3 regions of the Streptomyces sp. NPDC016845 genome follow, and region 3 is predicted to be linked to each of the others. Evidence: riboswitches for the same ligand, from Rfam matches in the RefSeq annotation. Region 3 holds a riboswitch; each other region holds the start of a gene.

What was found. A riboswitch is a leader RNA that binds a small molecule or an ion and turns the genes downstream of it on or off. The one in region 3 is predicted to bind cyclic di-AMP.
Region 1: it holds a riboswitch for cyclic di-AMP, as region 3 does, so the genes downstream of both, ACH4RC_RS10530 (NlpC/P60 family protein) here and ACH4RC_RS03685 (M23 family metallopeptidase) in region 3, are expected to answer to the same signal.
Region 2: it holds a riboswitch for cyclic di-AMP, as region 3 does, so the genes downstream of both, ACH4RC_RS00555 (M23 family metallopeptidase) here and ACH4RC_RS03685 (M23 family metallopeptidase) in region 3, are expected to answer to the same signal.

Annotation. Positions count from the first base shown of each region.
Region 1 is NZ_JBIRPI010000003.1:41,755-45,020, reverse strand. Features, by position in the region: gene pcrA (DNA helicase PcrA) at 1-1,688, opposite strand, end outside; cyclic di-AMP (ydaO/yuaA leader) riboswitch at 1,875-2,061, shown strand; gene ACH4RC_RS10530 (NlpC/P60 family protein) at 2,069-3,266, shown strand, end outside.
Region 2 is NZ_JBIRPI010000001.1:133,447-136,712, forward strand. Features, by position in the region: gene ACH4RC_RS00550 (M16 family metallopeptidase) at 1-815, shown strand, start outside; cyclic di-AMP (ydaO/yuaA leader) riboswitch at 1,070-1,241, shown strand; gene ACH4RC_RS00555 (M23 family metallopeptidase) at 1,254-2,042, shown strand; gene ACH4RC_RS00560 (GntR family transcriptional regulator) at 2,305-2,991, shown strand; gene ACH4RC_RS00565 (HPr family phosphocarrier protein) at 3,119-3,266, opposite strand, start outside.
Region 3 is NZ_JBIRPI010000001.1:884,525-887,790, forward strand. Features, by position in the region: gene ACH4RC_RS03675 (DUF6126 family protein) at 1-53, shown strand, start outside; gene ACH4RC_RS03680 (tyrosine-protein phosphatase) at 70-867, opposite strand; cyclic di-AMP (ydaO/yuaA leader) riboswitch at 1,184-1,369, shown strand; gene ACH4RC_RS03685 (M23 family metallopeptidase) at 1,375-2,127, shown strand; gene ACH4RC_RS03690 (SGNH/GDSL hydrolase family protein) at 2,256-3,098, shown strand; gene ACH4RC_RS03695 (MBL fold metallo-hydrolase) at 3,120-3,266, shown strand, end outside.

The DNA.
Region 1 (3,266 bases), on a different contig from region 3:
TACCCGGTGCGTTCGAGGACGGCCTCGAGGACGGTGGCCGGTCCGGCGCCGGACTCCACGATGGTCCGCAGGTCCTCCATGAGGGTGTTGAACCGCTTCACGGCGTTGGTCGAGCGGGCCGCCATGCCGTACGCCTCGTCGACGCGGCGCAGCGCCTGCGGGAAGGAGATCTTCTCGCGCTGGGAGAGGGCGTCGATCATGGCTTCGGCGCGGTCGCCGATGCCGCGCTTCGGCACGTTCAGGATGCGGCGCAGCGGGACGGAGTCCTCGGGGTTGGCCAGGACGCGCAGGTAGGCGAGGACGTCCCGGACCTCCTTGCGCTCGTAGAAGCGGACGCCGCCGACGACCTTGTAGGGCAGGCCGACGCGGATGAAGATCTCTTCGAAGACACGGGACTGCGCGTTGGTGCGGTAGAAGACGGCGACGTCCCCGGCCTTGGCCTCGCCGGCGTCGGTGAGCCGGTCGATCTCCTCGGCGACGAACTGGGCCTCGTCGTGCTCGGTGTCCGCGACGTAGCCGGTGATCTGGGAGCCGGCGCCCGCGTTGGTCCAGAGGTTCTTGGGGCGGCGCGACTCGTTGCGCTCGATCACCGCGTTGGCCGCGCTGAGGATCGTCTGGGTGGAGCGGTAGTTCTGTTCCAGGAGGATCGTCGTCGCGTCCGTGTAGTCCTCCTCGAACTGGAGGATGTTGCGGATGGTGGCGCCGCGGAAGGCGTAGATCGACTGGTCGGCGTCGCCGACGACGCAGAGCTCGGCGGGGTCGGCGTCCTCCCCCTCCGTGGGCCCGACCAGCTCGCGCACCAGCGCGTACTGCGCGTGGTTGGTGTCCTGGTACTCGTCGACCAGGACGTGGCGGAAGCGGCGCCGGTAGTGCTCGGCGACGTCGGGGAACGCGCGCAGCAGGTTGACCGTGGTCATGATCAGGTCGTCGAAGTCGAGGGCGTTCGCCTCGCGCAGCCGCGACTGGTACATCGCGTACGCCTGGGCGACGGACTTCTCGAAACCGTCGGCCGCGGTCTTGGCGAAGTCCTCCTCGTCGATCAGCTCGTTCTTCAGGTTCGAGATCTTGGCGCTGAAGGACTTCGGCGGGAACTTCTTCGGGTCGAGGTCCAGGTCGCGGCAGACCAGGGCCATGAGCCGCTTGCTGTCGGCGGCGTCGTAGATCGAGAACGACGAGGTGAAGCCGAGCTTCTTCGACTCGCGGCGCAGGATGCGCACGCAGGCGCTGTGGAAGGTGGAGACCCACATCGCGTTGGCCCGGGGGCCCACCAGGGACTCGACGCGCTCCTTCATCTCGCCCGCGGCCTTGTTGGTGAAGGTGATCGCGAGGATCTGGCCGGGGTGCACACCGCGCTCGGCGAGGAGGTAGGCGATGCGGTGGGTGAGGACGCGGGTCTTGCCGGAACCGGCGCCCGCGACGATGAGCAGGGGCGAGCCTCCGTGCACGACGGCCGCCCGCTGGTTCTCGTTCAGCCCGTCGAGCAGCGCCGCCGGGTCGAGGGCAGGGCGGGGCGCGCCGCCGCGGTAGTACTCGTCCCTGGCCGGGGGCGCGTCGAACTTCCCGCCGAACAGATCGTCCGGGATCGGCTCGGGCTCCGGTCCTTCGTGCTCGCTGTCGGGCGGCGGCGGGGGCCCATCGGTCCGGTTCTGGAGGCCCGCCAGGAAGCTGTCGTCAAAGAGGCTGCTCATCGCCGTACGAGTCTAGGCGGACCCACTGACACCCCGCCCCCTCCTTCAGGACTCGGCGCCTCACTGTCGCCAAGGTCACGAAAATGTATCGGGCATATCGAACAACGTCCTTCACAGCAGCAACACGAGTTGGCTACGGTGCTGCGCGGGCAGTCCGTCCCCACGACCGCGAGCGCCGCGGCGAGCGGGCAGCCCCCGCCGAGTCCCGTACGCCGTGAGGCAGGGAACCGGGGACCCACCGACCTTGGGGTGAATCGGCCCGAAGGCCCGTCGTCGACGTCAGCGACAACGACAGCGGGCAGCCGGCCGTAGGGCAGCCTTCCGTACGCCCGAACCCGACAGCTAACCCGGTAGGCGGACCACGGAAGGAGTCGCCAGCCTTGGCGTCGCACCGCAAGCCGCGCACGCGCTCCCGGATGACCGGTGGCCTGCGCACCACCCCCGCGGTCGGGATCACGACCGCCGCCCTCACCTCGGTCGCCCTCCTCTCGCAGACCGCGCAGGCAGCGCCCGCGCCGGCGAAGCCGAGCCTCGAAGAGGTGCGGAAGAAGGTCGACAGCCTGTACCGGCAGGCCGAGACCGCCACGCAGAAGTACAACGCCGCCAAGGAGCAGGCCGACAGCAAGAAACGGCAGGTCGACAAACTCCTCGACGACATCGCGAAGCGCACCGACAAGATGAACACGGCCCGCCAGGAGCTGGGCCGGTTCGCCGCCGAGCAGTACCGGACGGGCGGGATGAGCGACACCGCGACGATGTTCCTCGCGGACGATCCCGAGGACTACTTCGCGCAGGACCGGCTGCTGAGCCGTATGACGGCCGACCAGAAGAAGGCCGTCGACGACTACCAGGAGCAGCAGCGGGCGACCGCGAAGAAGCGCACCGAGGCGCAGGAGAACCTGCGACAGCTCACCTCCTCGCAGACCGATCTGCGGACGTCGAAGCAGAGCGTGCAGTCGAAGCTCTCCGACGCGCGCGTGCTGCTCTCGGAGCTGACGGCGGAGGAGAAGCAGCGGCTCGCCGCGATCGAGAAGAAGAAGGAGCAGGCGGCCCGCGAGAAGGCCGCCGAGCTGGCGGCGAAGCAGAAGGCGGAGGAGGAGCGCAAGCGCAAGGCGGCGGAGGAGGCGGCCCAGGAGCAGGCCGACTCGGGCTCCGGGTCCACAGGGTCCACGGGGTCGGGCTCCACCGGGTCCACGGGGTCGGGCTCCACCGGGTCCACGGGGTCGGACACCTCCGGCAGCACCTCGTCCGGCTACGCGGCCAAGGCGGCGAAGGCGCTGGCGTTCGCCAAGTCCCAGGAGGGCAAGCCGTACGTGTGGGGCGCCACGGGCCCTGACTCGTACGACTGCTCGGGGCTCACCCAGGCGGCGTGGAAGGCCGCCGGGATCTCGTTGCCGCGCACCACCTGGGACCAGGTGGAGTCCGGCACGACGGTCGCGCTGTCCGACATCCAACCCGGTGACCTGGTCTTCTTCTACGACGACATCAGCCACGTCGGCCTGTACCTCGGCGACGGCATGATGATCCACGCGCCGAAGCCGGGCGCGTACGTCCGCGAGGAGTCCATCTACTACGACG
Region 2 (3,266 bases), 750 kb from region 3:
TCGACGCGGCCGCCGTACGCGCCTTCTACGAGAAGCACGTACGCCCCGCCACTGGCACGGTCGTCGTCGTGGGCGACCTGGCGGGCACCGACCTCGACGCCCTGCTCGAGGACACGCTCGGCGCCTGGACCGGGAACACCACGGAGCCCCGCCCGGTCCCGGCGGTCACCGCCGACGACACCGGCCGCGTCATCATCGTGGACCGTCCGGGCGCGGTGCAGACGCAGCTGCTCATCGGCCGGATCGGGGCCGACCGGCACGATCGCGTGTGGGCCGCGCAGATCCTCGGCACGTACTGCCTGGGCGGCACGCTCACCTCGCGCCTGGACCGCGTCCTGCGCGAGGAGAAGGGCTACACCTACGGTGTGCGGGCCTTCTCCCAGGTGCTGCTCTCCGCGCCGGACGGGACGGGTGCCGCGATGCTCGCCATCAGCGGCTCCGTGGACACCCCGAACACCGGACCCGCGCTCGACGACCTGTGGAAGGTGCTGCGCACCCTGGCCGCCGAGGGTCTCACGGACGCCGAACGGGACACGGCCGTGCAGAACCTGGTAGGGGTGGCGCCGCTCAAGTACGAGACGGCCGCGGCCGTCGCGAGCACCCTCGCCGACCAGGACGAGCAGCACCTGACGGACGACTTCCAGGCGCAGCTGTACCGCCGGCTCGCCGAGACGGGCACCGTGGAGGCCACCGCCGCCGTCGTGAACGCCTTCCCGGCGGACCGCCTGGTGACGGTCCTCGTGGGTGACGCCGCGCAGATCGCGGAGCCCGTCAGGGCTCTCGGCATCGGTGAGGTGACCGTCGTCGCGGGCTGACCCCCGCCCCGTACGCCCCGGTTCGTCCCACGGAGCCCTGGCGGCCACCACGGCCGCCGGGGCTCTCTTGGTGTGAGTCGGCACGGATTGGCGTGGGTCGGCACGAGTTCCCGTATATGCCCGTTTTGGTACGGAGGTTGCCCGTCTGGCCTGTGGTGTGCGCTACAAAAGCCGGGATCCGTTTGTCGAACAAATGTGGTGCCCCTTAGCGTCAGTGCGGCTGTCCGCCAGACATGCGTCGCGCCCGCGACACCGGACAGTCATCGCCGAGTCCCCCACGGCGCGAGCCAGGGGAGCCGGGGACCCACCGCAGTCCCTGGGGTGAATCGGGCGCTCTTCCGGCCGTGAGGCAGGGGAGAGGGCCCGTAGGAGACCTTCCTGCTCCGAACCCGTCAGCTAACCCGGTAGGCGAGAGGGAAGGAAAGGATCAGCCACCGCATGGCGTTCACCCGTGCCACCGGGAAGCACCGTCGTCCGAGCCGCATCACGCGCACCACCGCGCAGGTCGCGGGCGTCGCCGCGCTCACCACGACCGGTGTCGTCGGCGGCCTCGCCGCCCCCGCGCTCGCCGCCCCCGCGGCCCCCGAGCAGAACGGCCTGACCCAGGCGATCGCCATCGGCGACTCCCTGGCCGCCCAGATCGACGCGCAGGCCACCGCCCAGCAGAAGGCCGCCGACGCGGCCGCCGCCAAGGCGAAGGCCGAGGCCGAGGCCAGGAAGAAGGCGGAGGAGGCCAAGCGCGAGGCCGAGGCGAAGGCCGCCAAGGAGCGCGAGGCCAAGGAGCGCGCCGCCCGCGAGGCCGAGCGCAAGCGCCTGCTCAACAGCTTCGTCGCGCCGATCTCCGGCTCGTACGTCTCCACGGGCTACCAGGCGAGCAGCGGCCTGTGGTCCTCCGGCAGTCACACCGGCATCGACTTCCACGCGGCGAGCGGCACGTCCGTGCACGCCGTCGGCGCGGGCACCGTCGTCGAGGCCGGCTGGGGCGGCGCGTACGGCAACAACATCGTGATCAAGATGAACGACGGTACGTACACCCAGTACGGTCATCTGTCCTCCATCGGCGTCTCCGTCGGCCAGGCGGTCACCCCCGGCCAGCAGATAGCCCTCTCCGGCGCCACCGGCAACGTCACGGGCCCGCACCTGCACTTCGAGGCCCGTACGAGCCCGGAGTACGGCTCCGACATGGACCCCCTGGCGTACCTGCGTTCGCACGGCGTCAACGTCTGACGTACGCGGCAACCGCCCCGCAAGGCCCGCAAGCCCTGAAAGCCCCGGCTCACCGAGCCGGGGCTTTCGCGTGCGACCGGGCCGCCCGCCGACTTCCCGGCCGTCCGGTCCTTGCCGTCTGGCCAAAAGTTATCCCTGAATTCCGGTCCGGCGTCGGAAATTCGGGAACCGTGGAATAGAGTCGGAGCGAAGTTGCTGTGAGCGCGCCCGCAAGGGCGTCGGTCAACCGCTTTGTGCGGGGATCAATAGCGGAGGTCGAAGCATGCGGATTCCCGCGCACTCGGTATGCACCGCGATTCGCGACGACATCGTCACGGGCGTCCACCCGCGCGGCAGCAGGCTCACCGAGGAGCTGCTCGCGCGCCGCTACGGGGTCTCGCGCGTGCCCGTGCGCGAGGCGCTGCGCACCCTGGAGGCCGAGGGGTTCGTCGTCACGCGCAGGCACGCGGGCGCGTGCGTGGCCGAACCCACCGGACAGGAGGCCGCCGACCTCCTGGAGGTCCGGCTGCTGATCGAACCGCTGGGCGCCGCACGGGCCGCGCAGCGCCGCACCGAGGCCCATCTGAAAGTCCTGCGCGGCCTGGTCAGGCTGGGTCAGGAGCGCTCCAGGGCGGACCGGGACGAGGATCTGCGCTCCCTGGACGGCTGGTTCCACGAGACGCTCGCGCAGGCCTCCGGCAGCCCCGGCCTGATCGCCCTGCTCGCTCAGCTCCGGCACAAGATCGCGTGGATGTACGCCGTGGAGAGCCCGGACCGGCCGGCCGAGTGCTGGGCCGAGCACGGCGCCATCGTCGACGCCGTGGCGCGCGGTGACGCCGAGCGCGCCCGCACGCTGACCGCCCGCCATGCCGAACGCACCGCGCCGGCCCACAAACTGCGGGTCCCGCGCGCGGGCGGCCCGGTGAGGACTTCGCAACATGCCGTAAACACGGCGAGGCTCCGGAATTAACAGAAAGCCCGTATACAAAGTGGTGGAGAATTCTTCGCTTATCGCGGGACCGAATTGGGCCGAAGTTCGAAAACGACGAAGCCGCGCGTCCCGAAAGGAATCGCGCGGCTGCGCCGTGAAAAACAGATCAGACGGTCTCGGGCAGCTCGTCGAGGCCCTCGGCGACCAGCTTCGCCAGCCGGTCGAGCGCGGCGTCCGCGCCCTCGGCGTCGGAGGCGAGGACGATCTCCTCGCCGCCCTGGGCGCCCAGGCCGAGCACGGCGAGCATGGACGCG
Region 3 (3,266 bases):
ACGCCCTGGCCGCCTTCATCTACATGCTGTTCACGCTGGGCGCCAACCAGTGAGAAGCGCGGCCGGGCCTCAGTCGAGGAGGCGCTCGCGCAGCCGGTCGCGGTCGGCCGCGCCAAACCCGAGCCCCTCCGCGAAGTAGCGGTCCGCGGTGCCCCAGGTCTCCTCGATGGTGTCGAACGCCGCGCGCAGATACTCGGCGCGGGCGTCGAAGAGCGGGCTGAGCAGCTCCATGACCTCGGGGGAGTAGGTGTCGGCCGTGGTGCCGCTGCGCCGCACCTTGTAGCGCCGGTGCTTGGCGTTCGACTCCAGGTAGTCCGCCTCGATGGCGTCCCGCTCCACGCCCACGGCGAGCAGCGTCACCGCGACCGACAGGCCCGCGCGGTCCTTGCCCGCCGCGCAGTGCATCAGCGCGGGCACGCTGTCCTCGGCGAGCGCGTGCAGGACGCGGCTGTGCTCGGCGGTGCGCTCGGAGATGATCGCCCGGTACGACGTGATCATGCGGTTCGCCGCGCGCCCCTCGGACAGGAGGGAGCGCAGCTGTTCTATGTCCCCGTCGCGCACCATCCGCCAGAACTCGGCGCCGTCCGCCGGGTCGGTCAGCGGCAGGTTCACGTTGCGCACGCCGGGCAGTTCCACGTCGGCGCCGTCGAGGCGCTGGTCCGCGTCGTTGCGGAAGTCGAAGATCGTGTGCAGGCCGAGCCCGGCGAGGAACGCGGCGTCCTCGGCGGTGGCGTGCGCGAGGTGGCCGCTGCGGTAGAGCACACCCGGGCGCACGCGCCGGCCGTCCACGGCCGGAAGGCCGCCCACGTCCCGGAAGTTGCGCACTCCGGTCAGCTCGGGCTCGGTGGACGGGGCGTGCTGCGTCACGGGGGCTCCTCCCGGGTCGAGTCGCCCGCGTTGCTCGTGTCGGCGGGCGCGCTCCGACGATACGACACACGCTCCGGACGGTCCCCGGGCCGGGAGGGTGAGCAGGCTCATAACCGTGACCGTCCGTGGCGACCGACCGGCATTGCATTCTGCGGAATTCCTAAGCGGCGTAACGGCGGAAAAGGTTGTCCATTGACGCTGGGTGACACAGGAAACCCTCAGACGATCAAGAAAGCGGGCCCTCCGGCGAATTCGCTGTTTGTCGCCGCCTTTGCCACTGCATTACGGTCACCATTCACTCCGGACGGAACGCCTAATCCTGCCGCCGCCCGGAATCCCGTACAACGACCCGTGACGGCAGGAGCGGGGGACCCACAGGCAGAACGCCGCCAGGGAATTCCCCCATGCGGCTAGGGGTGAAGTCGTGTCCCGTACGGCGGGCGCGGCCGGGCAGCTCCAGCCCGAACCCGACAGCTCACCTCGTAGGCGACGGAGAGGAAAACCGGCATGCCCGCTCAGGGAAAGCACCGCAGCTCGAAGACCCGGCGCATCACCCGCGCCGCCGCCGTCGTCTCGGCCGGCGGGGCCGCGCTCGCCCTGCCGCTCATCGGCGCCACCGGCGCCCACGCGGCGACCGGCGACACCACCGCGCAGACCTACACGGTCAAGTCCGGTGACACGCTCTCGAAGATCGCCGACGCGCAGAAGGTCGACGGCGGCTGGAAGAAGCTGTACGACGCCAACAAGAACGTCGTCGGCTCGGACGCCGACCGCATCAAGCCCGGCATGAAGCTCACGCTGGACGGCGCGGAGCAGAAGGCCTCCACCACGGCCACCGCGAGCAGCAGCGACAGCTCCGGCTGGGTGAAGCCCGTCGACGGCTCCACCGGCACCGCCTACCACGCCTCCGGCTCGATGTGGTCCAGCGGCTACCACACCGGTACCGACTTCGTCGTGCCCACCGGCACCGCCATCAAGGCCGTCGGCCCGGGCACCGTCGTCTCGGCCGGCTGGGACGGCGCCTACGGCAACGAGGTCGTCATCAAGCACGCCGACGGCCGCTACTCGCAGTACGCCCACATGTCGTCCCTCGGCGTCTCCGCCGGGCAGACCGTGACCGCCGGCCAGCAGATCGGCCTGTCCGGCTCGACCGGCAACGTCACCGGGCCGCACCTGCACTTCGAGATCCGTACGTCCCCGGACTACGGCTCCGACGTGGACCCGGTCGCGTACCTGCGCGGCCACGGCGTCAGCATCTGACACCACCGCACCTGCGTGTTCTTCGGCGCCCGGGGTTATTCCCCGGGCGCCGAGTGTGTTTTCTCACCCCTCGTCAACCCCTGGTTACGATCGCGTAGGTCACATCCGAAGGTGAAAGATGTGTGGTCGTGGCAAACGAATCGAGAGCACTCAGCGGCGGCACGGTCAGCGCGACGAACAGCGGAACGATTCGGTCCTACGCGGCCGTGGGGGACAGCTTCACCGAAGGGGTCGGGGACCCCGGCCCCGACGGCGGCTTCGTCGGGTGGGCCGACCGGCTCGCCGTCCTCCTCGACGACCGCGCCCCCGAGGACACCTTCCGTTACGCGAACCTCGCCGTCCGCGGCAAACTCCTCGACCAGATCGTCGAGGACCAGGTTCCCAAGGCCGTCGAACTCGCCCCCGACCTCGTCACCGTCGTCGCGGGCGGCAACGACATCATCCGGCCCGGCACCGACCCGGACGACGTGGCCGAGCGGTTCGAGAAGGCCGTCGCCCGGCTCGCCGAGGCCGCCGGGACCGTCATGGTCGCCACCGGCTTCGACACCCGCGACGTGGCCGTCCTCAAGCACCTCCGCGGCAAGATCGCCACGTACAACATGCACGTACGCGCCATCGCCGACCGCCATGGCTGCCCGGTGCTCGACCTCTGGTCCCTCAAGTCCATCCACGACCGCAGGGCCTGGGACGAGGACCGCCTCCACCTCTCCGCCGAGGGCCACACCCGCGTAGCCCTGCGCGCCGCCCAGGCGCTCGGCCTCGACGTGCCCGCCGACCCCGAGCAGGCGTGGCCGCTCCTCCCGCCGCGCGGCACGTTCGCGGTGCGGCGCGACGACATCCACTGGGCGCGCGAGTTCCTGGTGCCGTGGATCGGGCGCAGGCTGCGCGGGGAGTCCTCCGGGGACCGCGTGACGGCCAAGGGCTTCGTGGACCCGCACCTCATCAAGGCGCATCTGGAGTCCGCCTCCTGACCTCCGCGCCCGCGGCTCATAATGGAATACCTTGATCGATCAACGGGAGGCGCTGTGCCACGTTCCCTGACTCCAGGGCTGCGTTCGCTCCAGCCCGCGGCCTTCGGCACCGAGGCCACGGGCGCCCGCCTTGCGCGGATCCGCAGGTCGCCGAATTTCGCCGACGGG